One region of the Exiguobacterium sp. s161 genome, then DNA from elsewhere that is predicted to be linked to it. Evidence: riboswitches for the same ligand, from Rfam matches in the RefSeq annotation. Region 1 holds a riboswitch; each other region holds the start of a gene.
The links. Region 1 has a riboswitch for lysine ahead of KNQ14_RS13440 (aspartate kinase). Riboswitches for the same ligand answer to the same signal wherever they lie in the genome.
Positions count from the first base shown of each region.

Region 2: it holds a riboswitch for lysine, as region 1 does, so the genes downstream of both, KNQ14_RS14940 (amino acid permease) here and KNQ14_RS13440 (aspartate kinase) in region 1, are expected to answer to the same signal.
Region 3: it holds a riboswitch for lysine, as region 1 does, so the genes downstream of both, KNQ14_RS11615 (Na+/H+ antiporter NhaC family protein) here and KNQ14_RS13440 (aspartate kinase) in region 1, are expected to answer to the same signal.

Region 1 covers NZ_JACSNH010000005.1:173,193-183,558, forward strand. Annotated here, with positions in the region: gene KNQ14_RS13415 (branched-chain amino acid transaminase) at 1-394, opposite strand, end outside; gene dapD (2,3,4,5-tetrahydropyridine-2,6-dicarboxylate N-acetyltransferase) at 420-1,127, opposite strand; gene dapB (4-hydroxy-tetrahydrodipicolinate reductase) at 1,114-1,860, opposite strand; gene dapA (4-hydroxy-tetrahydrodipicolinate synthase) at 1,857-2,738, opposite strand; gene KNQ14_RS13435 (aspartate-semialdehyde dehydrogenase) at 2,756-3,748, opposite strand; gene KNQ14_RS13440 (aspartate kinase) at 3,762-4,961, opposite strand; lysine riboswitch at 5,074-5,251, opposite strand; gene argH (argininosuccinate lyase) at 5,322-6,692, opposite strand; gene KNQ14_RS13450 (argininosuccinate synthase) at 6,689-7,894, opposite strand; gene KNQ14_RS13455 (GNAT family N-acetyltransferase) at 8,015-8,443, opposite strand; gene KNQ14_RS13460 (alanyl-tRNA editing protein) at 8,440-9,588, opposite strand; gene phnF (phosphonate metabolism transcriptional regulator PhnF) at 9,717-10,366, shown strand, end outside.
Region 2 covers NZ_JACSNH010000007.1:100,382-110,747, forward strand. Annotated here, with positions in the region: gene bcaP (branched-chain amino acid transporter BcaP) at 1-1,410, opposite strand, end outside; gene KNQ14_RS14920 (DUF2252 domain-containing protein) at 1,636-2,931, opposite strand; gene msrA (peptide-methionine (S)-S-oxide reductase MsrA) at 2,999-3,946, opposite strand; gene KNQ14_RS14930 (hypothetical protein) at 4,016-4,198, opposite strand; gene KNQ14_RS14935 (solute:sodium symporter family transporter) at 4,259-6,019, opposite strand; gene KNQ14_RS14940 (amino acid permease) at 6,562-8,043, opposite strand; lysine riboswitch at 8,175-8,363, opposite strand; gene KNQ14_RS14945 (MarR family winged helix-turn-helix transcriptional regulator) at 8,529-8,984, shown strand; gene KNQ14_RS14950 (diguanylate cyclase) at 9,121-10,212, shown strand; gene KNQ14_RS14955 (TetR/AcrR family transcriptional regulator) at 10,257-10,366, opposite strand, start outside.
Region 3 covers NZ_JACSNH010000004.1:75,748-86,113, forward strand. Annotated here, with positions in the region: gene KNQ14_RS11580 (MFS transporter) at 1-781, shown strand, start outside; gene KNQ14_RS11585 (DUF1801 domain-containing protein) at 832-1,257, opposite strand; gene KNQ14_RS11590 (WapI family immunity protein) at 1,343-1,690, shown strand; gene KNQ14_RS11595 (M20 family metallopeptidase) at 1,757-2,929, opposite strand; gene KNQ14_RS11600 (SDR family oxidoreductase) at 3,069-3,899, opposite strand; gene KNQ14_RS11605 (PDZ domain-containing protein) at 4,035-4,904, shown strand; gene htpG (molecular chaperone HtpG) at 4,987-6,849, shown strand; gene KNQ14_RS11615 (Na+/H+ antiporter NhaC family protein) at 7,126-8,709, opposite strand; lysine riboswitch at 8,820-8,998, opposite strand; gene KNQ14_RS11625 (uracil-DNA glycosylase family protein) at 9,091-9,828, opposite strand; gene KNQ14_RS11630 (heme oxygenase) at 9,953-10,273, opposite strand; gene KNQ14_RS11635 (SAM-dependent methyltransferase) at 10,363-10,366, shown strand, end outside.

The DNA of each region.
Region 1 (10,366 bases):
AGTATTCCCCAAGCTCCCAGCAAGAGATGCCGACATGAACCGTCGTATCTTTCGCCATCAATGCTTGCCATGGCGTACCGAGGAACACGAATGGACGGATATAACACGATTCAAATCCGTTTTTCGCAACTAAATCGATCGTTGCTTGAACAAGTTCGTCGACAGTATACGGAATCGTGACATGGTAGTACGCACAACTGCGGAAGAGACGCTCGATATGTTCCTTCAATTGGAAAATCGCCGGTCCGTCCGGTGTCGCGTATGCACGAATTCCTTCAAAGAATCCACTACCGTAGTGAATCGCATGTGACATGACGCTCGTGTTCGCATCTTTCGGATCATGAAAGACTCCATCTAACCAAATTGCTTCTCCATACTGTGTATCCACTGCCATGTGTTTTCCTCCTCTTCGACGTCAATCAGAGTGAACGTAAATCATCCACCAATTGCGTCTTCTCTTCTGTTTTCGCATCTTTCTGTTTGATGACACGTGCAGGTGTTCCAGCAACGACGCTTCCAGCAGGTACGTCTTCTGTGACGACACTACCAGCAGCGACGACGGCATCTTTGCCGACTTTGACGCCTTCAAGAATGACTGCATTTGCACCAATCAAGACACCGTCTTCAATGATGACAGGTGTTTTTGAAGGTGGTTCGAGGACACCCGCGACCACGGCACCTGCGCCGACATGAACGTTTTTCCCGATCGTCCCACGTGCACCGACGACAGCGTTCATATCAATCATTGTACCATCTCCGATTGATGCACCGATATTGATGATCGCACCCATCATGACGACTGCGTTGTCACCGATGACGACATGATCACGAATCCATGAACCTGGTTCGATGCGCGCATTCAAGTGACGTGTATCAAGCATTGGTACCGCACTGTTGCGACGGTCATACTCCACGTGAACATCCGTGATGCGATCTGAATACTTTTCTAAGAAAGTAGCCACAAGTCCTGCATCCGCGAAGAAAATCTTTGATTCATCTGATCCGAATGCTGTAGCGCCTTCGATCGTCAAGCCCGCCAAATCGCCGTTGACGTAAAGTTTTACCGGTGTTTGTTTTTTAGCATCTTTAATGAATTTAGCAATTTCGTAAGCATCAGTGAGTAACATGTGAATCCTCCTGTGTGTAGAGCGTCTCTAATGTATAGAGTCCCGCTGTTTTTTGAATGAGTGCCTCAGCTGCTTTGATCGCACCAGAAGCAAATACTTTTTTCGATAGCGCTGTATGTTTGATTTCAATCAATTCGTCGACACCTGCGAATAAGACTTCGTGTTCTCCGAAAATCGTTCCACCGCGCATCGCGTGCATCCCGATCTCGTTCGTCTCCCGCTTTTGCCGCGTCTGTGACCGGTCATATATCGGTGTGACGTCACGTGCCGTCTGAATCGTTTGCAATAACAACTCAGCCGTTCCGCTTGGCGCATCGACTTTTTGGTTATGATGTTTCTCGAGCAATTCGATGTCATACGCTCCTGCTAGTGGCACAAGTGTCTTCAGCAGTTGCTGCACCATCGCGATGCCGTACGACATGTTGTACGACTGGAAAATTGGAATTTCTTTTGCGGCGTCCTTGATCGATGCCAGTTCCGCCTCCGAAAAACCAGTCGTCGCGATGATGAGTGGTGTTTTTGTCGCCAGCCCATATGCGAGCAGATCCGGTAGCAAACTCGGATGCGAGAAGTCGATGATCGCATCGACCGTTTCTGACATCTCCGTTAGCTCGGCATATGAAGCGATCGTATCGGATGACTTCGTCCGGTCAACGATCGCTACGACACTTTGTGGTGCGAGTTCGACGACGTATTGTCCTGTCGCCCCATAACCGTGTAACGCGAGTTTCATCGAACCACCCCTTTGTAAGCCCGCATCGTTTCGAGTAAGTGGGCGTGCCCCGCTTCCGATTGACGGACGAGCGGCAAGCGTGGCGCACCGACAGCAAAGCCGAGTTCTTCAAGCGATGCTTTGACTGGAATCGGATTGACGTCACTGAACAAGGCACCGATGACCGGTAACAAGTCTGCCTGAATCTGGCGCGCCGTGACGAGATCTTGCGCTAGTAATGCTTCAGCAAGTGCTTGTGTCTCTGCTGGGTACGGGTTAGAGAGAACTGAGATGACGCCTTGTGCGCCCCATGCCATGTACGGCAGAATTTGATCATCATTTCCACAGAAGACCGCGAAGTCTTCCGGAATCGCCGCCATCAGTTCACCCATGAAGCTGACATCTCCACTCGCTTCCTTAAACGCTTGGATGCGTGGATGACGTGCTAACCTCACTGCTGTTTCGACTGCGATCGCAACGCCTGTCCGCGACGGAACGTTGTACAGCATGATTGGTAATTCGGTTGCATCAGCGACCGCCGTGAAATGTGCGACGAGACCGGCTTGCGATGTTTTATTGTAGTACGGTGTGACGAGCATCGCTGCGTCCGCACCGAGGCGCTCTGCGAGTAACGTCTTCTCGATTGTTGCTGCCGTGTTGTTCGAACCCGTTCCGGCAATGACTGGTACTCGTCCTGCCGTGATTTGAACGGCAGTCGTCAGTAGTTGTTCGAATTCCGTGTTCGTCAGTGTCGATCCTTCTCCTGTCGTTCCTCCGACGACAAGCGCCTGAATTCCTGCTGCGAGTTGTTGCTCGATCAAGCGTTCGAATACGTGTAGATCCAACTCGCCTGCTTCATTAAATGGTGTGACGAGCGCTGTACCTGCTCCTTTGAACATGAAGAACTCCTCCTTTTTTATGAATGAATCGACTGTTCGATGGCTTGGCGTGCGACTTGTACGGCATTCGAGGCGGCACCTTTTCGAATGTTGTCGGCTACACACCAGAGATGGAACGTGTTTGCGAGACTATCATCTTGTCGAATTCGTCCGACATAGACATCGTCCGTCCCACTCGCGTCAAGTGGCATCGGATAACGCGTATTCGCGACATCATCGATGAGGACGACGCCCGGTGCGTTTTCAAGTGCTTCACGGATCGCTGCAACCGTCGTCGGTTGTGTAAACGTGACGTTGATTGCAACCGAGTGAGAATTCGTGACTGGAACCCGGACACATGTCGCACTGACAGGTAATGCTGGAAGATTGAAGATTTTCCGTGTTTCATCAATCATCTTCTGCTCTTCTTTCGTATAGCCGTTCTCAAGGAATACATCGATATGCGGCAAGATGTTATCGTGAATCGGATGCGGATAATTGACGGGCTCTTCTCCGCGTGCTCCACGTGCCAGATCCTCGATTCCTTTTTGACCAGAACCAGATACGGCCTGATACGTCGTATAGTTGATCCGTTCGAATCCCAGTGACTGGAGCGGTGCTAAAGCGACGACGGATTGAATCGTCGAACAGTTCGGATTTGCGATCAAGCGGTCCGTCGCTTGAATCGCTTGCGGATTGACTTCTGGCACGACGAGCGGAATCGTCTCCTGCATCCGGAAAGCACTTGAATTATCAACGACGAGTGTTCCGTTTTCAGCTAGTAACGGGGCATATTGCTCACTGATCGTTCCGCCTGCTGCGAACAACGCGACATCGATCCCGTCTTCCGTGATATTTGGCGTCAGCGCTTGGATCGTAATATCTTCTCCCTTGAACTGTACCGTGTTCCCTGCTGAACGAGCAGAAGCGTAAGCGGACAGGTGGCTGACCGGGAAGTCCAGTTCTGCTAGGACTTGTAACATTTTTTGACCGACGGCGCCGGTTGCTCCAATGACGGCTACATGATACATCCTGTTTTCCTCCTTATAACTCGAACGCGTTTGCAATCGCTGCAACCGTCCGTTCAATGTCTGCTTGTGCAATCGTGTACGAGATGCTGATTTCTGAAGTCGTAACTTGATAGAACGGGATGTTCTCCGCTCGGAAGATTGCGAACAACTTCGAAGCGACACCTGTTGCATCCCGCATCCCGATTCCGACGACAGATAATTTTGCGTGTTGATTATGGCGATCGACCTTGACTGTCGTGAAGCGATCCATGATGTCTTTCAATGCTTCATCGAGGAACTCTTCCTCATCGAGTGGACATGAGAACGATAAGAAAATGTCACTGTCGAACGTCGTTTGACTGATCATGTCGATGTTGACGTGGCGATTGGATAACAGTTCGAAGATATCGGCTACTGCTGCATTCGTTTGCGGTACGTGTTTGATTGATACCGTCAAGACGTTCTTCGTCACACTGACACTCGTCACCGCTTTTTGTTCCATTGTTTCCGTCGCTTCCATGATCCATGTTCCCCTTTTCGATTCAAGTGTTTTCCCGACGAAGATGTGTACGCCGTATTTTTTTCCTAGTTCGACACTCCGCATTTCCATGACCTTCGACCCGAGGGCGCTCATCTCCATCATCTCATCATATGAGATGTGCGGAATCGGTTGAGCAGCAGCATGGATTCGTGGATCAGCCGTATAGACACCGTCGACATCCGTGTAGATTTCACACCGTTTATCAAGGACTGCCGCAAGGGCAACAGCCGTTGTATCCGATCCACCACGTCCGAGCGTCGTGACATCACCGAGTTCGTTGACACCTTGGAATCCAGCGACGATGACGACATCGTATGTTTCGAGTTTTTGTCGTAATAGATTTCCATCAATCTGTTTGATCTTACTTTTCGTATGCAATCCCATCGTACTGATTCCCGCTTGAGCGCCTGTTTGCGATAACGCTTTGACGCCGAGTGAGTTGAGGGCGATGCTGAGTAATGAAATCGTCTGTTCTTCTCCGATGGCAAGCAGACGATCGAGTTCTCGGCGCTCGGGGCGATCTGTGATGGCTTGCGCCTGAGCAATCAAAGAATCTGTCATCTTGCCCATCGCTGAAACGACGACGACAAGTTTTTCACCTTCGGCTGCGCGACTCTTCAAATAATTCGCAATAGACTGAATCTGTTCGACAGTCGCAACCGAGCTTCCACCAAATTTAAGTACAGTTGTCACAATCCTATCTCCTTTGTCCCGATACAGAAAAAAACGACGGGCCGGTAGGAGCGTTCCTACGGCCCGTCGTTATCACGATCGGACAAACGAAGACAAAGTCATTCGTTCTTTTACGTAAGATAGCGCTCCGAAACATCGGTTTCGGCAGTACAACGGATCTTAACCGTTGTACCAGCAAATGAGAAGAAGCATCTTCTCGTTCACTTCGGCGGACTTCCCCTTTCACATCATTCGGCATGCTTGCCTTCAAGAATGATGCTACTCATGTCATCCGCGCCTCTATCTGTCGGTTGTTAGTTACAGTTATAGCAGACATCTTTTGTTAAATCCAGTCATTTGACTGTTTTTTTTCAAAATTCGTCAATTCGCAAGATGCTGTTTCGCGAGTTCGAGTTGCTCCGACACGGCAGCAAACCCTGTCCCGCCGTAGCTAGTCCGGCGTGCTACTGCTTGAACCGGATCGAGGAGCGGATAGACGTCTTCCGTGATATCAGGATGGAACGTTTGATACGTCTCGAGGTTCAAATCCTTCAGGAAACAACCGTTCTGCACACAGTAAAGGACGGCTTTGCCGACGATTTCATGCGCTTCCCGGAACGGTATGCCTTTCGTTACAAGGTAGTCGGCGAGTTCCGTTGCATTCGAGAAGTCTTGCATTGTCGCCTTCTTGAGCGCTTCGGTCTTAAACGTCGCAGATTCAATCATTCCGGTGAAGATTTGAACGGATTGGAGAACGGTATCTGCTGTATCGAAGACCCCTTCCTTATCCTCTTGCATGTCTTTGTTGTAAGCGAGTGGTAATGCCTTCATCGTCGTCAAGAAGCCCATCAGATTGCCGTAGACGCGCCCCGTTTTCCCACGAATCAATTCAGCGAAATCAGGATTTTTCTTCTGTGGCATCATGCTCGACCCTGTCGAGAAAGCATCAGACAACTCGATGAAGCCAAATTCTTGCGATGCCCAGATGATGATTTCTTCACAAAAACGCGAGAGATGCATCATGACGGTCGAGGCGATCCCGAGGTATTCGATGACGAAATCGCGGTCGGAGACAGCGTCGAGACTGTTCGGATAGATTGACTCAAAACCGAGCAACTCGGCAGAACGAAAACGATCGATTGGGAATGTCGTCCCCGCGAGCGCGCCTGCCCCGAGCGGTGATTTCCGGATCCGCTTTTGATTATCCGTCAACCGTTCGACATCACGTTCGAACATCCAGAAATAAGCGAGCAAATGATGCGCAAGCGAGATCGGTTGTGCCCGTTGCAAATGCGTATACCCTGGCATGACCGTCTCGATATGTTGCTCCGCTTGTTCCGTGATGACCGATTGGAGCTCGCGTAATGCCGTCGTCAACGCTTCAACATGTTGTTCCATCCATAGATGTAAATCCGTTGCGACCTGATCGTTTCGGCTCCGTGCCGTATGCAGTTTTCCTGCAACCGGACCAATCTGTTCCGTCAATAGACGCTCGAGATTCATGTGAATGTCTTCATCTGCTAGCGTATACACATGATCCGCTAACGTCGTTTCCAGTTGCTTCAGTCCTTGCTCGATTTGTGTCCACTCGTCTTGAGCGAGGATCCCTTGTTCAAATAGCATCTGCGCGTGTGCGAGACTGCCTTTTAAATCGACGCTCGCTAATTTTTGATCGAACGTGATCGATGCTCCGAAGGCTTCCGCTTGAGCGGAAGCACTTTCCGTAAAACGTCCACCCCAGAGTTTGGTCATTTCGTTACACCCGCCTGACGATGTACGCTCGCATGCGTCGAAACGGCAAGTCCGTGTAATTTGATGAAGCCTTTTGCTGCTTCATGATCGAACGCGTCTTCTTTCGTATACGTCGCAAGTTTCTCATCGTAGAGTGAGACAGCGGACTGACGACCTGTCACGGTTGCGTTTCCTTTGAACAGTTTAACGCGAACTTCTCCTGTGACGTCCTGTTGTGTCGCCGTCAGGAATGCTTTCAAGCCTTTCGTCAATGGTGCATGGAAGAGACCGTTATAGATCGTTTCTGCGTATTGTTTGCTGAGTAGTGGTTTGAAATGCGCGACGTCCTTCGTCAATGTAATCGTCTCGAGTGCAGCGTGCGCTTTGAGTAACACCGTTGCGCCTGGGCACTCATAGACTTCCCGCGATTTGATACCGACGAGACGGTTCTCGACGTGGTCGATCCGTCCGACCCCATGTGCACCAGCGATGATGTTCAGTTCCGTGATCAGTTTCGCCAGTGGATACGTCGTTCCGTTGATCGAGACCGGAACACCTGCTTCAAAGCCAATGATGACTTCTTCTGCCTGATCCGGAGCGTCTTCTGGCGCTACTGTCAACGCATAAGCGTCTTGCGGTGGCTCTGTCCAAGGGTTTTCTAGGACGCCACATTCGTTACTCCGTCCCCAAAGGTTCATGTCGATTGAGTATGGGCTGTCGAGGTTGATCGGAATCGGCACGTTGTTTTCTTTCGCATAGGCGATTTCTTCTTCCCGTGACCATTTCCATTCCCGGACCGGTGCGATGACTTCGAGTGATGGATCAAGTGCTGCGACTGAAACTTCGAACCGGACTTGGTCGTTCCCTTTTCCGGTACATCCGTGAGCGACTGCCGTCGCACCGTGCTGATGCGCGACTTCGACAAGCTTTTCTGCGATCAACGGACGCGAAAGCGCTGAAATCAACGGATAGGCATTTTCGTAATGCGCGCCATATTGAAGTGCCGGTAAAACGAAGCCTTGTGCGAATTCTTCTTTAACATCGAGGACGATCGATTCGATCGCACCGACGAGGAGTGCTTTTTCTTTAATGATGGATAAATCTTTTCCTTCTCCGACATCCATGCATAAGGCAATGACGTCATAGTCCTTGCTCAACCACTTGATGGCTACCGATGTATCAAGTCCCCCAGAGTAAGCTAAGATCAATTTTTGTTTCGACATGTATAATTCCCTCCTGGTTTTAAATTCATCTGCCTGTATAAAAATTCATTATGAATTATATATATATACATAGAAAACAAAAAAAAGAAACCCTTTTTGCAGGATTTCTTTCAAAATGACTTACATTTTTTTCTCCATCGTCCGGTGTGGGATGCCCGCATCATCGAATTCATCGGAGACGATCGTATAACCGAGTCCTTGATAAAACGGAATCGCTTGGACTTGTGCGCCGAGTGTTAGCAATTGCTTCCCTTCGCGACGTGCGACTCGTTCCATCGCCTGCATCAACTCGCCACCGTATCCTTTTCCTCGCGCTGTCGCTAGCGTCGCGACACGCTCTACCTTCATCCGTTGGTCGTCATATGGACGGGTACGCCCCGTTGCGACCGGTCGACTCTGCTCATCGAGGACAAGCAGATGAATCGCTGTTTCATCATGTGTATCATATTCAAGATGGCGTGGTACGCCTTGTTCCTCGACGAAGACACGCTCCCGGATCATCCGGACGGCTTGATGTTGTTCTGCTGTACGTACTTGAATGACTGTCATGACTGATATTCCTCCCGTAATCGATTGACATATGCCATCGCATCATCCCGATTCGTAAATTGTGCCTGTGCCTGAAGCGCACTTCCTCCGCCTCGCCCATTGAATGCTTGAACATGTGATTTAGCGAACTTCCCGAGATGGGGTTCACCCGGACTACTCATCAGTAGCTTGTTCGTCGTCGCATTCCAGACGACGCCGACGCGTCCCGCTTCTTGAATCGCTTTAGCAAGTTGCTCGGATATTTTGATTTCTTCATCCAGATGTTCAAACACAAGAATGCCTTCTTGTTGTTCTAAAGCATGAGCGAGTGTGAACGTCGCGAGTTGTTCCTGGGCGTGTTCGACCTGTTTCGTTAAGCGTTTCTGCTCTTCTTGTAACGCTTGGACGGCTTCTAGCATTTGAACCGGTTTGACCGACAAGGCTTGCGCTGCTTCCCGTAAAGCTCGTCGTTCTGCCTGTAGGAGTTGATATGCCCGTTCCTTTGCGACATAAGAAAGACGAATATTTCCACGAATTCGTTCGACTCCAGTAAAGAGAATCGACTCGAGCTGTGCCGTCGAATCGAGATGCGTTCCACCACAGGCACTATAATCGAGTGTACCGATTTGAACGACGCGAATTCGTCCTTCGACTTGTGGTGTTTTTCGTAATGGTAAGCGTAGCGCTTCCGCCTCGTCATACTCGGTCGCTGTGATCGGTAATCCTTGTTCAATCACCTGGCGTAATCGTCGATCCAGCTGTTCTTGTTGCAGAGTTGTCCATTCAGGTGTCTCGATATCAAGCGTCGAGACCTCACTTCCCGTCCGAAAACTAAGTGTCTTGATATTTGATTCATCTTGTAGGATTGCAGAGATGACATGTTGTGCCGTATGCTGCGCCGCATGATCAATCCGGACTGCGTCATCTACGATCCCGGTGACGTCACCTGTGAGCGGCGTCGCCAGTTGGTGCCAGACGACACCGTCTTCGATTTGGACGTCAAGGACCGGTTGATCGTTCAATGTTCCACGGTCCGCCGGCTGTCCACCGCTCTCCGGATAGAAGTAACTTTTCTCTAAAGCAACCCAATAGCCGTCTACTTGTTTTGTTGCGCGAATGGATGTCTGAAAGGTTCGGACATCGGATTCTATTTGTTCGGGGCGCATGCCTCGACCACCTTTCTCTGTCAGTTTCACTCTGTATTATGCCATATTTCATCCAGAATCGTTTGTCGGCTTGCCTTTTTCCTAGTACACTAGACGAAAGACTACCGATCGCGAAGGGACGAAATGCCGTGATTCAGCATATCAATAAAAATTCACCACTCCCCATCTACTATCAAATCGAAGCTGCCTTAAAACAACAAATCGAAAGCGGTGTTCTTCAACCTGGCGATCTAATTCCGTCCGAGCGCGAATTTGCGGAAGCGCATCAAATTAGCCGAATGACGGTCCGGCAAGCCATTTCAAACTTGGTCAACGCCGGTTACTTGATTCGTCAAAAAGGACGAGGAACATTCGTCGCGAATAAAAAAATCGTCATGCAACTGTCTGGCTTGACGAGTTTCTCGGAAGAGATGGAACATCTTGGACTAGAACCGACGAGTGCGCTTCTCTCCTATCAAATCATCGACGCGTCGATGACGATCGCAAACAAGCTCCGGATTCGCGAAGGGGCATCCGTGTATGAATTGAAACGTTTACGAATCGCAGATGAGCAAGCGCTTGCCCTTGAGACCGTCTATATCCCGGAACAGCTCTTACCTGGACTCGATCAAGACGTCGCGACCGCATCGCTCTATGCATTTGCAGAAGCGAGCGGATTAAATCTTGGACGTGCGAGTCAAACGTTCGAATCACGTCTTGCAACAAAGGAAGAGGCGGGTCATCTTGGTCTATCGACCGCTTCGCCTGTCTTATCCGTCGAGCAACTGACGTATCTCGC
Region 2 (10,366 bases), on a different contig from region 1:
TTCCGCTGCTGGCATGTTGCCGGGGTGTAAATTCGAACTCTTGCGTGCAAACGTAAAGTAAAGAACTAAACCGATAGCAAGCCAGATTCCAAAAGCAATCCATGTCTCGAGTTTCAAGTTGAACATCAAGAAGAGACATGCAGCGATTGCTGCGATTGGCACATATGGCATACCCGGACATTTGAATGCACGTGGGAGATCCGGCTGTGTCTTACGAAGAATCAAGACAGCGACAGAGATCAAGACGAATGCTGCGAGTGTACCCATGTTGACGAGGTTCGCGATGACATCGAGTGGAACGAATCCAGCGACGAGTGAACTACCAAGTCCGATCATCCAAGTCGCCTTGAATGGTGTTTGGTATTTCGGATGCACTTCGGAGAATACTTTAGGGAACATCCCGTCACGCGAGATCGCAAACGCGAGACGCACCATTCCGTATGTCATGACGAGAATGACTGTTGTGATTCCGAGAATTGCACCAAGATCGATGAATCCAGCAACCCAGTTTTGACCTGCCATTTGAATCGCAAGTGAGACTGGGTGATCGATTCCTTCGAACTGTTGATACGGTACGATTCCTGTCATGATAGCTGCAACGATGACGTAAAGGACTGTACAAACAGCAAGTGAACCGATGATACCGCGCGGCAAGTTCTTTTGCGGATCGCGGACTTCTTCAGCTGCTGATGTGACGGCATCAAAGCCGATGTACGCGAAGAAGACGATCGCGGCACCCGAGAAGACGCCTCCCCAACCAAATGGTGTGAACGGTGCCCAGTTCGTTGGTTCGACATAACCGACACCGACGACGATGAACAATACGACGACCGCTAGTTTAATGACGACCATGATGTTGTTGACACGTTTCGTTTCCTTGATTCCCATCGACAACAATGCCGTAATGGCAAAGAGGATTAAGAACGCTGGAAGGTTGAAGTATGTCTTGGCTCCTTCGACTGCTCCAGGAGCTGCTGATAAGGCTGTTGGCACATGGATGTTGAATCCTGCGAGTAAGGACTGAAAGTACCCAGACCAACCGGCTGCAACGGCACTGGAGGCGAGTCCATATTCGAGGATCAAGTTCCAACCGATGATCCAAGCGAAGATCTCTCCCATCGTTGCGTACGTGTACGTATAGACGGATCCACTGACCGGAATCGTTGATGCGAATTCAGCGTAAGCAAGAGCAGCTAGACCACAGGCGATGGCAGATAGAATGAATGATACGATAAGTCCTGGTCCTGCAGTCAATGCTCCTGTTCCTGTCAAAACGAAGATTCCGGTTCCAATGATGGCGCCAATTCCTAAAAACGTTAAATCCATCGCGCCAAGATTTCGAGCAAGTCCACTGTTTCGTTTACTTGCAGCAATCATAGCGGAAACATCTTTTTTCCGCGTCAAACTCATGATGTATTTCCCCCTGTACCTGGTATGATTCGTCCTACGGAGCGAGTCGTCCGTAAGAACTTAATCAAAAATTTACGAAGTTTTCTGATAAATTGATATAGGTCATTATACCTATTTCTATTTTGTTGAACGCTTTCATTTGTTAAACAAAAAAATTCGTACAAAAAAGATGGATGTGTAACACATGTTACACATCCATCTGACAAGCTTCAGTTTGTTAGGTTTTTAATTTGTTTTTCGGGTCTTCACCCACTCCAAAAACACTTGGTAATCCAGCTTTGTTCGTGTCACGTAGGCTTCTGACCAACGCTCGATTTGCTCTAAAAAAGCAGTGTCCGAAACACCAATGGCTTGGATGATTTCAACATCCGCATGATGTGTCAAAATTTTTTCTTTAATCCCGGCGTCCTGATCCGCCCGCGCATGGATTTTCGCGGTAATTTGACCTTGAATACACAACACGTTCTCAAGGTCTTCCTGACTTTTGATATGCTTTGCTTTTAGTTTTTTCTTATATGGCGAGCGCTCACGTACATAATATTCCTTTTTCCCAATCGTCAGGTAGCCAAGATATGGATCCTCATGTGCCTGCATCGCTTTTTGGGACGTGATGATCCGGCGTCCTTGATGAACTGTTTCTGCTTCTGGACGATAGACGGGAAGGAACAACGAAGGGACAGAAGTCTGAGCTTGTTTCATCTCTAGAATCAAATCTTCTTCCCCTCCCTCCCCCTCAATCAAGATGTAATAGCGTTCAAGACCAATCGATGCCGTTCCACTGTCTAGTTTTCGGACGATATCCTTGATTGTATAGAACGCTTCGTCACGACGATCCTCTGCGTCAATCGTCTCGATATAGGAGGACCAGGCAGACTCAATCGCTATTCGCGTCGTATCATCTATCGCTTGCATATCCGGTAATGTACAAAAACGTCTCACGCCATCCACCAGTTTCGTCCGCTCTCCCATTAATTCCTCACGTTTCTTTTCTGCTTTTTTGATCAACTTCTTGATTGGTCCTTTCGTATTATCCCGCGTAAAACAGACATCACTCGGATCTTTTCCGAGAGCGTACTTTTTTAAATCGTGTAAGTATTCCAGGACATAATTTCGAATCGCAGGAGCCGGATCGTATCCTGCCTCTTCAGCGAACAACCGGACGGAGATCGCCATGCGAATCAAATCGTATAGATAAGATCCTAAGTACCCTTCATCAAAGTCATTGACGTCGTAGATGATCTCTCCCTTCGCATTGCCATGGACACCGAAATTCTCAAAATGAAGATCTCCCTGAATCCACGTCGGTTTATCACGAGGCGTATCAAAACCAAGGGGGATTCGCGTCACGTCATAATAAAACAGATGCGAACTCCCACGGAAAAAGCGAAACGGACTCAAGCTCATCTTGTCGTACTTTTCCTGACGTGCTTGCTCATCGAGCTGACGGATTTCGTGATCGTAGAAATCAAGCACCTTCGCAATCGTCATTTGTCGAATCTCTTCATATACGGGTCGAAACATTCGATTCTCTCCCTTCCATTTGAAAAAAGAGCAGTCAAAACGAAATCGTTTGACTGCTCTTTACGTGTTACTCGAAATGTTTTTTATATTCCCCATATCCTGCCGAATCAAGCTCTTCAAGCGGAATAAATCGTAATGCTGCTGAGTTGATACAATAGCGAAGACCACCAAGTTCTGTCGGACCATCATCGAAGATATGACCGAGGTGACTATCCGCATTCGCAGAACGCACTTCCGTCCGCGTCATCCCGTGACTCGTATCGAGTTCGACTTCCATCTTGTCTTCTGAGATCGGTTTAGCGAAACTCGGCCAACCACAGTTCGACTGGAACTTATCTTTCGATGTGAAGAGTGGTGTACCATCGACGATATCGACGTACAGTCCTGGACGTTCTTCATCCCAGTATTCGTTACGGAAAGCGGGTTCTGTCCCGTTCTCTTGTGTGACTTTATACTGAATTGGCGTCAGACGCTCTTTCAGTTCTTTTTCCTTACCTTGGTCCTTCCACGCTTCCTTGATGAATTTCGCGCGACCTGAGCCGACACTATACATCTGATAACGGAACGGATTCTTTTTATAATAATCTTGGTGATATTCTTCGGCTGGCCAAAACGGCTTTTCTGGACGAATCTCTACCGCGACCGGACGCGAGAAGCGTCCTGATGCGTCAAGCGCTGCTTTCGAACGTTCAGCTGCTTCACGCTGTGCTTCATCGACATAAAAGATGGCCGGTTGGTACGATTCACCACGGTCATTGAATTGACCTCCACCATCTGTCGGGTCAATTTGACGCCAGAAGATCTCGAGTAATTCTTCGTACGTAATGACGGACGGATCGTACGTGACTTCAACCGCCTCCAAGTGACCTGTCGTTTCCGAACAGACCTCTTTATAAGTCGGGTTCTCTGTATGACCACCGGTATATCCTGAAATGACCTGCTCTACCCCATCATATTTATGGAATGGCTTGACCATGCACCAGAAACAACCACCTGCAAATATTGCTTTTGCCATCTATCTTCCCCTCCTCTGTATGTGTCTATTTTACCGCGTTCAGAGAATGGACTCGACTTTCCTGCTCATTCAATCCTCTGGGTTCGCTTTTAGACGACGCATGACGAAGTAAATCGCCGCAAAGACAAGAAGAAGTCCTCCGAGCGAATACCAGATGTTATTCAAACGATAAATCATTTGGTACAAGGCAAGCGTCACAAGCAATAATGCGATCGGTAAGAAGGCACGCTTGAAGTGGTACCAGTAATTCACGAAGATCGCCTCCTGTTTTTCTTTCATCTTACCCGATATGTCATGTCTTCTGCGAGAGGATTATTCTGCTTGACGGTACTCTTCTTCGAGATAGGTCCGGTACTTCGCTTCCCAAGCGTTTAGCGACACACGCCATAATACGATCGTTGCAATGACAAGTCCTAACGTAACCGGCCAGAACCAAATCGATACGATGCCTGCTGTCGAAGCCAGTCCGATTTTTGAAAACAGAACGTACGTCCAAATGATGGATGTGCATAATAAGATCGAAACCGGAATCGCGAATTTCCATGGAGTGAGCTCGACAGACTGTCGTCGATTGACCTTTCTTGACTGGACGACCGGGTAACGATATCCCATGAATACCATGAACAGCACTTCAATCACGAGTAGAATACCGTACCCATGAATATAGCTAATGCCATGATCCCAGCCGAACAGTTGTTTGAAACCGAAGACGAATAAGTAATACGCGAACACGTGAAAGACGATGACGATTTTCGCTGCAATCGCCGGAATTCGTTTCATGAAAATCCCCATTAATACGATGACGAGAATCGGAATGTTGAAAAAACCTGTGAATTGCCGGATCAAACTCCATAAGCCGTCCGGCGCGTACATCAAGAATGGTGCGATGACGAAAGAGATTAAAGCAACGATCGTTCCGAACCATTTACTGACACGAATCAAATGTTCATCACTCGCCTCTTTCGCAAACACCGGCTGATAGATATCGAGGACGAAAAGTGTTGCAATACTGTTTAGCAACGAGTTAAACGAACTGAAGACGGCTCCGAGTAAGACAGCCAAGAAAAATCCCATCAGCGAGACCGGCAGTAACTCCGTAATGAGTCGAGGATATGATAAATCACCGCTTGTTAGTGTGTTCCCATACAAGTGATAGGCAATGATCCCAGGAATCAGCATGAAGATTGGAACTAATAACTTTAAGAATCCTGTCATGAGGACGCCCTTCTGTCCTTCCTTCAAATCTTTTGCCCCGAGCACACGTTGAATGACATATTGATTGAGTGACCAATAAAATAAGTTCGCAAATAGGATACCCGTGAAAATCGAGAAGAACGGAACGGCATCGGTTGAGCTTCCGATTGCGTTCAGCTTCTCCGGTTGCACAGTCGCAATCGTCTTCATCCCTTGAAGTAAATTCCCGTCACCCAGTGCAATAAAGCCAAGCACCGGAACTAGGAATCCAACGAAGACGAGCCCGATCCCGTTCAAGGTATCCGAGACAGCCACCGCACGTAGTCCTCCAAAAATCGCATAAATTGCTCCGATGATCCCGACGACCCAGACGACTAACCAAAGGGATTGCGTATAACTAAGACCAAATAGTTCCGGAACATCGAATAGCTGCAAGACAGCAATCCCACCCGAATAAAGCATCGAAGGAATCGTGACGCACATATATCCGAGTAAAAAGAGTAAGACTGTCATCCGGCGAACCGTCTCATCATACCGGTGACTTAAGTATTCCGGTAACGTCGAGATACCAAGCCCGAGAAACTTCGGGAGTAGATAAATCGCCATGATGATGGCAGCAAATCCCGCCGTGACTTCCCACGCCATACTCGACATGTTTCCCATGAAGGATTGTCCATTTAGTCCAATCAACTGTTCTGCCGACAAATTCGTCAGCAGTAGCGATCCGGCAATGAAAACGCCACTTAGCCCTCGTCCCGCTAAGAAGTATTCATCGACGCCTTGTGTTTTCCCACGCGTCAATCGGTAGGATATGTAAGCAACGAGCAACATGAAAAACGCTGCAGAACCTAATGTGAAAAATAATTCAGATGTAGTCATGCGTCTCCCCCCTATTCTTTATTCATATTTCTATTTTTGAATACTTATTCATTGATTCCTTTTTTATACTTTTTCAAAACTATATTTTAGAGAACGTTTTCATTTAAGGGAATAAAAAACCACCTTCAATAGAAGGTGGTTCCGATTGCAGAAAATGGACTGACTCAAAAAAAGAATGACACGTCTTTTCACGCCCTTTCCTCATACGAGACACAAGCCAGTTTTCCCGCTCCAGTCGAGCAGGAAAACGGGTCTTGTTTGTCTCTGAAAGCGCAAAATTGCGCTTTTTCCTGTAGGAGTGGCGTGTAACGTGTCATTCTTTTTTATACCGTCAGGAGAATCAGAGAAGCGTTTTGTTCACTCGACATCGCTTCCTAGGGAATAACAAGCAAGAGCGACCCTGCAGCGAAGCGATGCTTGTCCCTGGAAAAACGATTCGAAACGAACAAAAAAGCGCAATCTTTCTCATCAGACTCATCAGAGAAAAATTGCACTTTGTCTTCAATCTCAATCACCTTCATTTATAGAAGGTGGTTCACACATTATGATTGACGTGGATGTTCCGGGAAGTCCATCTCGTCATAACGAACGATCGACGTTCGATTTTTGAATTTATGTCCTAACCAGAAGGCAAGGAATAATGGAATACCAACATACGTTGCGGCAATTCCGACCCAATCGATTTGATCCGCAAGGAATGCGGCATAGTTTTGACCGACGATGACGAGGAAACAAAGACCGAATGCGAACAGCGGACCGAATGGGAACGCTGGTGCCACATATGGTAAGTCTTTCAACGAGTGACCTTGTGCAAGGAATCCTTTACGGAAACGATAGTGACTGATTGCAATCCCGAGCCATGCGATGAATCCTGTCATACCGGAAGCATTGAGTAACCACAAGTAGACTTGTCCACCAAACATTGACGTCAAGAAACAGAGTGCACCGATTGCTCCTGTTGCGAGCAAAGCGTTACGCGGTACACCGTTTTTCGATACTTTCGCGAACAACTTCGGTGCATCTCCTTGGCGAGCAAGCGTATAAAGCATCCGAGTCGAAGCATACATACCTGAGTTTCCGGCAGATAGAACAGACGTCAAGATGACGGCGTTCATGAGTGCTGCTGAGAACGCAAGACCTGCTTTTTCAAAGACGAGCGTAAACGGACTAACCGCTACGTCCGTAATGTCATTCGAAACCAAGTTCGGACTCGTATACGGAATGAGCATTCCGATGACGAAAATCGCGAAGACGTAGAAAAGTAAGATACGCCAGAAAACTTGTTTGACTGCTTTAGGAACGTTCTTTTTCGGGTCTTCCGACTCACCCGCGGCAATCCCGACGAGCTCCGTTCCTTGGAAACTGAATCCAGCAACAAGAATGATTCCGATGACGGCAGGAATCCCACCGACGAACGGTGCATCGCCAAGAGCAAAGTTTTTAAAGCCAACCGGTGGCTCCGATGTAAAGACACCGAAAATCATCGCAACACCGACGACTAAGAAGACGATGACGGTAACGACTTTAATCATCGCAAACCAATACTCCGCTTCCCCGAATCCTTTAACGGAGAAGTAGTTCAAGCCGATCATGAGTAAGAGGAATAAGGCACTGAAATAAAATCCAGGAACATCCGGGAACCAGTACGTCATGACGATTTGTGCTGCGACGAGTTCAACTGCGATCGTGACTGCCCAGTTGTACCAGTAGTTCCAGCCGAGTGCAAAGCCGAATGATGGATCGACGAATTTTGTTCCATATGTCGAGAAGGATCCAGCGACCGGCATGTACGCTGCCATTTCACCAAGACTTGTCATTAGGAAGTAAACCATCAGACCAACGATTGCATACGATAGGAGCGCACCACCTGGTCCTGCTGCTGCGACGGAAGCACCGGACGCAATGAAGAGTCCTGTTCCGATCGCTCCACCGATGGCGATCATTGACATATGACGGGCTTGTAATCCACGTTTTAATCCTTCTGCTGTCGAATCTGTTGTTTGTTTCACATCTAGATTGTTCATTTCGTTCGCTTCTCTCTTTAATAAATTTTTGAGAGGACACTTTTTGAATGAAAAAACAAAAAGCGCCCTCATCTTCCAGATGGAAGATGAGAACGCAACATAATAAAATGGATGCGCCTCATTCTACCGTCGTGAAAGATAGCTCTCCACAAGTAGGTGATACCAGACTTGTGACAGTATTAGACCTATTTGATCTAATCCCAATCGATCATCTTCAAAGCGATGATTGATTTCGGCAATTCTTCCTTTCAGGTCACCTCATCTGTCGCTTGACGACATCCGTAACCGTACTCTTAAGAACTGCAACCTCCATCCCACTGGTTGAGTGAGAACTGAATTAAGTTAGTTATTACTACGCCATATTACACAAAACGCCACGAAATTGTCAATTGCCTTTTTCGAATCTGGGGTAGTCGATGGTAAAAATCCGATATGTTTAGTACACTAAATGGTAGAAGTCCACTGAGAGAAAGGATGCTGCTTGCATGCCACAGGAACGTGATTTGCTAACTTATCGACTCGAGGAACAAATGCGTGTCATTCTTCGTACCCTGCGACGTGAACTTAACCGGCTATTTGAAGGAACGGCGACCCGGAGTGAATTTTTCATCTTACGAAGCCTTTCAGAAAATGGTCCTCAGCGCCCGACGCTTCTTGCGGAACAATTTGAGCTCGCGACGAGTCAAGTCACTGCTTTGACGGATAAGCTGTATAAACAAGGATATGTCACACGGACACGCTCGACGGAAGATCGTCGTTCAATCGTCCTCGCTTTGACGGATGACGGAGAACGTGCATTTCGGGATCTCGAAATCGTCCGGAAAAACTATTTACAAGATCGCTTCGGTACATTGACGGAAGAAGAGCTGGAAACGATGATTCGTGTCTTTGATAAAATTTTACTGACGATGGATGAGGATTCTCTTACTTCATCTTCTTAAAAACGGTAGATTTTCTACCGTTTTTTATTTTTCATCTAAACATTTATGCCTGTCTAACCGTTATCTAGTTGAGTATACTGGAAGTATATATATGGAAATCTGTTAGTTGGGGAGCTGGGAGGATTTGTTGTCCATCATGAATCAATTCATCATTAACTTTTGTCTACTGTTTACAACGATTACTCTCTTGTTCTTACCGTTTCGGAATCAACCGCGTATTTCATTGAACTCCAAATGGAGCATTCGACTTATACTCGGAGCAGTCTCTGGTTTGATTGCGGTCTTATTGATGTTCAATGGGATTCAAATCGATGTCGCCCGTGTTGATTTACGTATCGTTCCCGTCGCGATTGCCATGCTGTTCGGTGGTTTCCCAAGCGCCATCGTTGCTGGTGCAATGATCATCGGGACACGTTACTTTTTAACACCAGTTGATCAAATGGAAGGATTTTATTTATCGACGTTGATCATCGTCTTGTTCATCACGACGATCGGGATCATTCGTCGATTCGTCCATGTCTCGATGCGTCATTTTCAGCTTATGGTGTTGGTCGGTATTCTCTATTCGTTACCCGCCATCTACGTCCTGACGCACAGCTGGTCGACATTCTTTAAAATCTCGATTGCGTACGTCTTCTTTAATTTATTAGCTGGCTTTGTCGCTTTTCGATTGCTGACGGAATTACGCCGTCACTTCGAAAACATCCAGTATCAGCAGAAACTCGCCATGACGGATGCTTTGACAGGGCTCGCCAATCGTCGTCGCCTGGATGACTCGCTTTCGCTTGTCGGCTCGACCGACCAAGGCTATTCGCTTGTACTCATCGATATCGATTTCTTCAAGCATGTCAATGATACATATGGTCATGATGCGGGCGATGATGTGTTACGCCAACTCGGCATGACTCTCGCTTCCTTGACCCGTCCAGACGACCTCGTCGGACGGTACGGTGGTGAAGAATTTTTAATCATCTTACCAAGTACTTCGGCGAAAGAAGCGCAAAAAATAGCAGAACTAGCTCGGTTGACGGTCGCACGTAACCTGTTCCCAACAGCAGATGTACCTGATCTGCAAATTACGATCTCACTTGGGATTTCACATTCCAGTGGTTCGCATACGTCACTTGAAGCATTACAACAGGCAGATAAAGCGTTGTATTATTCAAAAGAAAGCGGACGGAACCGGAGTACGATCTATACGAAAGAACTTGCATTCCGACAAGCTTAAACTGATTGGACACTTCCGCAGGGAAGTGTCTTTTTTTTACGTCTTCATTCCGTCTCTTTAGGAAAACCGATACTCTCAACCGTTCCAAAGACGATCATCCGACTTAATTGTTCTGCCATGTATTCTGATGAATACGGTCGACCGTTTCGTAACC
Region 3 (10,366 bases), on a different contig from region 1:
CATTTTGTATGAAGCAGCCGTTGGTCTTGGGATTTCGATTGGGCCATTGTTAGGCGGAACGCTCGGTTCGATCACATGGCGCGCGCCATTCATGGGTGTTGCAACAATCATGGTCATTGCGTTCCTCGTTTTGTTCTTCTTGATGCCAAAACCAGCAGCATCTGCTGCACCGAAACAGAAGTTATCATTAAAAGCACCGTTCCAAGCGATGAAGCATCGTTCATTGCTGACACTCGGAATCGTTGCGGCGCTTTATAACGTGGGATTCTTTACAATCATGGCCTATGCACCATTCGTCATGAAACTACCAGCACAAGGACTTGGATTCGTTTTCCTCGGCTGGGGAATGTTGCTTGCGATCACATCGGTCTTAACGGCTCCGAAACTGAAACAATGGTTCGGGACGATCAAAGCGATGGTCATGATGTTGATCACATTCGCAATCTTGCTTCTATTAATGGGAATCTTCACGGAAACACCTGCCGTCGTCATCGTCTGTGTCATCTTAGCGGGAGCCGTGCTTGGGAATAACAACACGCTCATCACGACCGCTGTCATGGACGCAGCACCTGTCGAACGTTCGACAGCATCTGCGGCATACAGTTTCCTACGTTTTCTCGGGGCAGCCATTGCGCCATTCATGGCCGGGAAATTGGCTGAAATCTTCAACGCAAACTTACCATTTTATGTCGGAAGTGGCTTTGTCCTCTTATCCGTCATCATCATCGGGGTCAATCTCAAACACATTCGCCATATCGATCGGACAGAAGGCGGACATTAATTTCAAAAAAACAGCCGAAGCGAATCCGCTTCGGCTGTTTTTGATTGAAATCAAGACGGGTACATGTCTTTTAACGTGCGGATCGAGTACTTAATCATTTCCCGAAGGACGTTTAAATCGATGTCAGTCAGTCGTTTTACGTAGAGGCAGGACTTGCCGCGTCGATACGTACCGAGAGTGGCAAGCAGTCGTTCCGATACATCGTCTTCACCAAGCGCGAGGTAAAGGACGAGGTTCGTCTTGCGCGGAGAAAAGCCGACATAAAAGCTGTCGCCCTCGTGACCAGAGGCATAGCGATAATGATAGGCACCAAAACCAATCAAGGAAGACCCCCAAATGACGGCTTCGTATCCCGTGACATCTTCGAAGAACTGACGTAACGTGATACCATCTGCTTGACGTAGTGGTGGTTCGACTTGTGCCAGAAAAGCATCAACGGACTGTTCAGTAGGACCTGTCTTTGGCGTATGAGACATAAGCAGACTCCTTTCGGATGAAGAAGATATCGGTTACTTTCGAGAAAGACTAGTAAATATCCTGTAACTCAGAGGTGGAAATCGAATGAAGCATCGCATCGTGTTTCGAGGAGAAGAAAGCAGTCTATCGTGGGACATCTTACACGTATATCCTAAACAAGAGGAACTAACGATTCAAATGACGGGAGAAGATAGTAAACACGACATTTCAGTTTCATTCGACGAATATGATCTGTTCATCCGTGATTTTGCCCATGTTCATGAATCGTTACAGGGAGAAGTCGTATTTGAGCAGGGCGTGATACGTCTCCGTTTACGATATGACCGGCTTGGTCGTGTCTTCATCAGCTGGTCTGATGGGCAAACAAGTCAAGAATTTCGCAGTGATCAAAGTTATTTAAGTGAGGCGTTGGCACAACTTGGTGTGTACTAAACTAAACACAGTAAAAGTAGAAGGGACGACTCTGGGTACTCCACCCAAAAGTCGTCCCTTTTTTATTTAAAGCGATGGAAGCGATTGATGTAATGGTGTGTTGATCAAGTTAAAGCAAAACGCAATCGTTTGTTCATACTCGGATAACAGAATCGACTCATCGACCTGATGCGCAAGACGGAAATCATGGAAAGAAGCAATCGCAATCGGGAATGCTTTTTTTGCTTGGCTGAACATCGCACCATCCGTTCCGCCTGGGATGGCGATTTTTCGCGGTGTCACGCCGCTGACCTGCTCCATCGTATCCGCGACCTGTTGCAAGAAAGGCGCTTGTTCATCGGTTTCACAGGAAGGAATATCCTTGATGACGGTTACGCTCATGTCAAAGTCAGGATCTTCGGCAACAAGTCGACGCTCCATATCCGTAAAGGCAGCAAGAACATCCGCTCGACCGAATCCAGGAATCGTCCGAATATCCATATAGAACGAGGCTTGACTCGGAACGACGTTCGGTCCTTCGCCTCCTTTTATGGATGTGATTGACGCGACGACCGGACCGAGTGCTGGGTGATGATTCGTCGTGATCGAGAAACGTTCTGACTTCACTTCCTGGATGACACGGTATACGTCATCAATCGCATTACGTCCGAGTTGCGGAGCAGAACTGTGCGCACTTTTTCCGCGGCATGTCACTTCAATCCCAACGACCCCTTTTTGTGCATAACCGATCATCCCACTCGTCGGTTCTGTGATCAGTAGAGCATCTAAATCATCCGCATGCCCTTGTTCCGTCAAATGCCGAGCTCCTGTCATGCCATTTTCTTCATCGGATGTAATCAGAAGTTTGACGGTGTTCGGGCGGTTTTGACGTTCCTTGTATTGAATGAGCGCTTGCACCATCGCCATGACACCTGACTTCATATCCGAAGCCCCACGACCATAAATGCGTCCGTCTTCGATTTCACCACCGTATGGATCTTTCGTCCAGCCGTCCCCTTGCACAGGAACCGTATCGAGATGACCAGATAGCCCGAGTACGGAAGGGCGTGAAACCTCTTCGCTCGCAGGAACGGTCGCAACAAGACAAATCCGTTTCGATGAGACTTCAATCCATTCTGTCGAGATCTGATGATCAATCAGTACATCGTACACATAACGTGCGACGGCTTCTTCTCCGTCCGTCGGATTAACGCTTGGAATTTGAAGACACCGTTGTAAGTAAGTAATTGCTGTTTGCATAAGTATTTCCTCCTTTACCTATCCTGTACCCTGATAAAAATACTTCAGGGAGGTAAACGAATTCGGAAAATAATTTACGGAGCTGAACGTCTTGAGATAAAAGAAAACGGTGCAACCAGAAGGTTACACCGTACCTTACTCATTCACTTTTTTCTGCTTCGTCTTTCCACTTCGAATCGATTAACATCTCTCCCGGCCATGTATAAGCCATGATGCCGCCGTCTGCTGTGATATCCTCACCTGTAACATATGAGCTGTCGTCAGAAGCGAGGAAGAGGGCGACTGTTGCCATCTCGCGTGGTTTACCGAGTCGTCCGAGTGGTGTAATCCAAGCGTTCGCATCGCGGAACTGTTTGCCTTGCTCTTTTTCTTTTTCACCGACAAGTGTATCGATGAGTGGTGTTTCGATTGTTCCTGGTGATAACGAATTGACACGAATGCCATGACGCGCATAATCGATTGCCATCGCGCGCGTGAAGTTCGCAATCCCACCTTTCGCTGCGTTATAACCGGATCGGTTCAAGTCAGCTGCGCGACCAGACATCGATGACGTATTGATGATTGAACCACCGTTATCAAGCATGAGTGGAATCAAGAATTTACTGACGAGGAATGTACCGCGCAAGTCGACCGCGATGATCCGGTCGAAGAGATCGATTGGATACTCGTGGACTTTCCCGCCTTGTTCATCGATTCCGGCATTGTTGAAGAGGACGTCGATCGTACCGTATGTCTCTTTGACGTGCTTCGCAAGTTGCTCGACACTCTCGACGTCTGAGACATCGACATGGACGGCTTCCGCTTTCCCACCTTGTTGTGTAATCTGTTCTACTGTTTGTTGTGCTTTTTCAAGTGAGACATCGGCACAGACGACCGTTGCTCCCTGTTCTGCGAAGACAAGTGCAGTCGCTTGTCCAATCCCTGTTGCCGAGCCGGTAATGACAGCTACTTTTTGCTCGAGTCTACCCATTATTAAATCCCTCCTAAGTCGTATCGTTCACCTTATGAAACATTCCCGGAGAAATGGAGATTAAACCCATCGATGCGTCTAGTGTTAGAGGATAGGGGGTACATCTACAACAGCACAATCGCTGTATAGAGGGAGATGAGAACGCTGACATCCGATCAATGGCAACTTGCCAAAAAATTATTACACGAAGCCGTCCAGTACCAAATGACACTCGAGAAGAGTGCATTTGCAAGTGAATTGATCGACCAAACGACACCTGTCCTCTGGTTTGGTGATGCGACGCGTAGCAGTTGGGTGACGATCGCGACGAACCCATCCCGATCGCAGTTTTTAGACCGAACAGGTGCATTACGATTTGACGAGCACGGTCCACTTTTCATACGTCCACAATCCATGACGTGGAATGCGTATTTACAAGAAGAGACATTGACGGAATCGATCCGACGCTTCAATCGTTACTTCAAACAACCAAATGTGTACCGAACCTGGTTCGGTCGACCAGGTGGCGGTAAGCTCGAAGGATTCTTGAACGGACTCGGTGCGTCGTTTTACGAGACGACGTTTGATCCGGTCATTCATCTGGATTTTTTCCCGTTTCCGACACACCACTACATGGGAGCGATCAAAGAACGCAGCGTGTTGGAAGATAGTCCGTTCGGTCAGACATTTTTGTTACGTCTGCTTGAACTGTTCTCGATAAAAGGAATCATCCTGCTCGGTAAGGAACACACGGAACGATTTGCGAAGCTCGAACCAGACATCGCTTGGACGACCTATCGACCAACGGATTATCCGGACGCGATTTTTCAAATCGGCTTCTCGTCACGATTTCAGGTATCCGTCGTCGGACTCCACTTCAAACCGAGTGAGCAGTTCATCGGTCTCGGTAATCGAATGGATGAAAACGGTGTCAGCCATGGCACCTATGGGTCAGCAGAACACTTACGTCAAATCGGAAAAATCGTCCGTGAAAAAGTCGTGACATACAGTAAAAAAGGTGATTGACAGATATTTCGAACTCCCTAATAATAGGAGATGAATTAGCACTCTGTATGATTGAGTGCTAAAAAAGGGAGGCAGAATGAGCATGGAAACGAAACAATTTAAGGCGGAATCAAAACGATTGCTGGAGATGATGATTCATTCCATCTATACGCATAAGGAGATTTTCCTGCGCGAATTGATCTCGAATGCAAGTGACGCCATGGATAAGATGTACTACAAAGCATTGACGGACGAGACGATTTCGTTCGAAAAGGAACACTACAAAATTACGATCGAACCAAATAAAGAAGCGCGTCAACTCATCATTCGTGATACGGGAATCGGAATGACGAAGGAAGAACTAGAAGAAAATCTCGGTACGATCGCGAAGAGTGGATCGCTTGCCTTCAAAGCAGAAAACGAAGCACAAGATGGTCATGATATCATCGGTCAATTCGGTGTCGGATTCTATTCCGCTTTCATGGTCGCAGACGTCGTCACTGTCGTTACGAAACCATTCGGCGGTGCGGTCGCTTATAAATGGGAATCGCGTGGTGTCGAAGGTTATACGATCGAGGAAGTCGAAAAGGAAACCGTCGGAACGGAGATTACACTCCACATCAAGGTGAACGAGGAAGAAGAATCGTATGATGAATACCTCGAGACATATCGTCTGCGTAGCATCATCAAAAAATACTCGGATTTCATCCGTTATCCGATCGAGATGAAGGAACTCGAACGTCAGCCAATCGAAGGCAGTGACGAGACGGAAGAGGTCGAAGTCGTCAAGACGATCAACAGCATGGTGCCAATCTGGCGGAAGAATAAACGGGAATTGACAGACGAAGACTATACGAACTTCTACCAAGAGAAGCGGTATGGTTTCGACACACCGGCGAAATACATTCATATCAGTGTCGACGGCGCTGTTCGTTATCAATCGATCTTATTCATTCCAGAGCAGGCACCGTACGATTATTATTCGAAGGAATTTGAAAAGGGTCTTGAACTCTATGCCAACGGTGTCTTAATCATGGAAAAATGCAGCGACTTGTTGCCGGATCACTTCAGTTTCGTCAAAGGGATGGTCGACTCGGAAGACTTATCGCTCAACATCTCGCGCGAGTTACTGCAGCACGATCGTCAATTGAAATTGATCGCGAAAAATATCCAAAGTAAGATCAAGACACAACTCGAAGCCCTCCTGCGCGAGGATCGCACGAAGTACGAAACATTCTATCAAGCGTTCGGACGCCAGCTGAAGTTCGGTATGTATAATGATTATGGCATGCATAAAGAACAGGTGCAGGATCTGGTCCTCTTCTACTCGGCGAAGGAAAAGAAGTTGATCACACTCGCAGAATACGTCGCAGCGATGCCGGAAGATCAGGCACATATTTACTACGCCGCTGGTGAGAGTACGAATCGTCTGGATAAATTACCACAATCCGAGCTCGTCCGTGATAAAGGGTATGATATCTTGTACTTCACGGAAGAGATCGATGAGTTCGCGATCCAGATGCTCGTGACGTACAACGAGAAGACGTTCAAGTCGGTCACGAGCAGCGATTTAGGGATTGAAGCGGAGGAAGCGGAGACGACGGACGCACAAGCAGAGATGTTCCAAGCCATGCAGGAAGTGCTAAGTGGGCAAGTCAAGGAAGTCAAAGCCTCAACACGTCTAAAATCGCATCCTGTCTGCTTTGCGACGGACGGCGCTGTCTCGATCGAGATGGAGAAAATTCTGAAGGCGATGCCGAATAATGAAGGGGTAGAAGCGGTCAAGATTCTTGAATTGAATCCGTCACACGCAGTGTTCGAGTCTCTTGAAACGGCGTATCAAAACGATCGTTCAAAATTCGAGCGCTATACCAAACTGATGTATCAACAAGCATTACTTGTCGAAGGGCTTCCACTCGAGGATCCGGTAGCGTTCGCGAATGATGTGTGTGAACTTATGGTATAAGACATGACATGAAGTCGAAAAAAAGGGGCTGACTCAAAGTTGGTCTCTACAAAGATAAGGGTGGCAGAATGATGATCTGCCACCCTTATCTCGTAACAAAAAGAATGGCGCGTCACACGCCACTCCTACAGGAAAAGCGCATTTATGCGCTGTCAGAGACGAACGAGACCCGTTTTCCTGCTTCATTTAAGCAGGAAAACAGGCTTGTGTCTCGCCTGAGGAAAGGGCGTGAAAAGACGCGTCATTCTTTTTTGAGTCAGTCCCTTTTTCATTTCATCAATCCGTTTGTAAATCCGAAGCAGTTTCGCCTTTTTTCGAGAGAACGTTCAAGACGACGACGAAGAGTACGAATGTGACAAGAGCTCCGATGAAACCGAAGACCGAAGACTCCGTGAAACCGATGACTAAATAACCTACTGCCGCAGTGACGGCACCGACTAGCGCATACGGTAACTGTGTCGTAACGTGATCGATATGATGGGATCCAGCCCCTGTCGAACTGAGGATCGTCGTATCGGAAATCGGTGAACAATGGTCACCGAAGACAGATCCAGCAAGAACAGCAGCAAGCGTCGGTAATAAGAGTGAGGCATCGACAGCCATGACGAGATCCGCACCGATTGGCAACATGATCCCGAATGTGCCCCAACTTGTTCCTGTCGAGAATGCCATCAAGCAGGCAATCAAGAATAATAAGAACGGCAAGTACGAAGCAGAAATCGAGTTGCTGATGAAGCTTGCGAGATAATCGCCTGTTTTCATATCACCAATAACAGCGATGATCGTCCAAGCAAATAATAGAATCACGACTGCTGGCCACATCGAACGCATACCAGCGACGATGCTTGCACGGTAATCGCGACCCGGAATTTTTCGTCCGATCAGCATCAAGAAAGCGACGATTAAACTGATGACGACACCTGCGACAAGTGAGCGTGTGACGTCTGTTGCCTCAAATGCTCCAATTAAAGTAAACGGACGGTTGTCGGCTGCAAGTGCCTGAGCACCTGTCCCGAGTAACGCACTGATCGTAGCAATGACGAGAACGACGATCGGAACGACGAGATCCCGGACTTTTCCGTTCGTATGTTCGTTGACCTCTTTTGCCATCCCCATCGGTGTTCCTTTTGACGCATCAAAAAGTTCACCATTCGCAGCGCGGCGTTCATGCTGTTTCATCGGTCCGACAGAGACGCCAGAGTAAGCGATGTAAAGTGTTAAAAGTAACGCGAAAATCGCATAGAAGTTCATTGGAACGATCATCATGAAAGCACTAAACGCTGAGTAATCCGTAATCGAGTGCGTCGTTAAGATACCGGCGATGATGGAAATGATGAATGCGCCCCAACTCGAAAGCGGACTGATGACACAAACAGGCGCAGCTGTTGAGTCAATCAAATAGGCAAGCTTCGCACGTGAGACACCACGGCGATCCGTTAGCGGACGACTGACATTGCCGACAGCGAGACTGTTGAAGTAATCATCGATGAAAATCAAGATACCGAGACCGAAGGCGACTAAGCGTGCACCACGCGCTGTCTTGACGTGTGTAGAAGCCCATTCACCGAAGGCGCGAGCGCCACCAGATGTTTGAATTAATGTGGAAAGGACACCGAGCAATAACAAGAAAACAAGTAATAAAACGTTCCACTCGTTCAAGGCACCATCCGCCCAAAAGAGGCTAAAGATATTCTTGCCGAGATAGGTTACCGTATCGATCGGGTTAAAACGGTGAAGTAACAGGGCACCGACGAGAATGCCGACACCTAACGAAAGAACGACCTTTCGGGTAAAGATGGCTAATAAGATAGCTAGTAAAGCAGGTACAAGGGCAATAATGGAATCTGAATAGTTGACCATGAAAAATATCCTCCTCTTTAAAAATGGCTTAAAGATGAGACCCCGCGGCACAAAAAAAGCAAGGGCACCGGCAACAAAGCCGACACCCTCGCTGGATGCGTCTTTCTTAGCCGAATTGGAGCGCTCCATACAACTGTTATGTATGGCAATCGATCGGGTATTTCCCGAATCGACCAACGACGGTATGCTCGACGCATACTGTCATTTCGGCGATGTCACCTTTCCTGTAGTCGTCTTCGTTGTCATCCTCGGACCAAGTACTGATTGAAATCGCGCCTCTACCTCATCGATAGAATAGTCATATTCTGTTCTTATGGACACTTTATCACGTATTTCAAAAAAGATTCAACCATATATTCTGATAATTTAAGACAAAGTTGCTCATTCGGCAAAATGTTGAATGAGCTGTTTCATCAAATAGGCTTGGTTTTCTTCGAATTGTTTTTTTCGATGACCGTTCGCGCCAGATGGATGGGGGAAGTTGGAAAGAAGCTGATGTTGTTCGATTCGTCCATCCTGAATCAATCCACGGACTTGCGTCTCGACGACCCGACCGAGTGGAATTAATAACGCTGGTTTTTGTAACTGATTGATCTCAGCGACGAAGTGTTCTTCCGCGTAGTGCCTCAATAAAGGACTACGACTAATTTTCGGTTGATGACCCGAGTAATTCTTTTCGCGATAAAAGACGGGTTGCTTTAACAGTGATGTTGGATGCAATAATTTCTGATGTTGATGGAATAAGCTAGTAGCCGTCTCAATTCCGAGCAATGCTGGAAGCTCGAGTGTATCAAGCATCTGGACGAGGTTACGTCGCATCGTTCCGGCAAAACTGGCTGCATATTTGACGATGCGTGCCGTCCCTTCTAGTGAAGCCCCATGATGGAGGGCATCCGTTGCTTCTTCGAAAGCGATTCGCATCTGTTCAAAACCTGGTGTGATCCCGATGATGACGACTTTTGCTTCAGTATTGACATATTCGCCAATCGGAGAATAATAGACGGTCAGCTCGTTCTCCTGTTGCAATAAAAAATCGTCCGTCCATAATTCATCACGTCGTAACGTACGATCATCAGGTAAGCTACGAATGGCTTGTTCAAATATAGTTAATGAATTCATGAAGAACCCTCTCTCTCTGTATTGGCACTATAATAACAAATAATACCATTTGAGACAATTAAACCCTTTCACTATTTGTGTATAGGTATATAAAAAAGGACTCGAGACGAGTCCTTTTCGTGCATCATGCGCGTTCTTTGACCGAAGCAACTTCATATGTCAGAATCTCGCTGCCGAGCATTGGCGATTCTCCTGCCTCACTACTCGCAGGTCGACTATGTGACGCTTTGAAATCGTCACTCTCACGCCATGCTTGAAAACTCTTCATGTCTTCCCAGTACATGTTGACGTTCATTTCATCATGTTCTTCGATGTTTTGCGTCAATAAGACCTCGACGCGGATGAATCCGTCCATCGTATCAAGTCCACTTGGACGCGTAAAACGAGGAGCGAGAGCTGCAGCCATCCCTTTTTTGACTTTAATCCGGTTCGTAACGACGATCATCATAAAATCCCCTTTCAAAAAACGAGTAACGTACTTCTTCAGTATAGTACGATGAAGGCAAGAATGCCGGAAAGAAGGAACAAACGACAATGA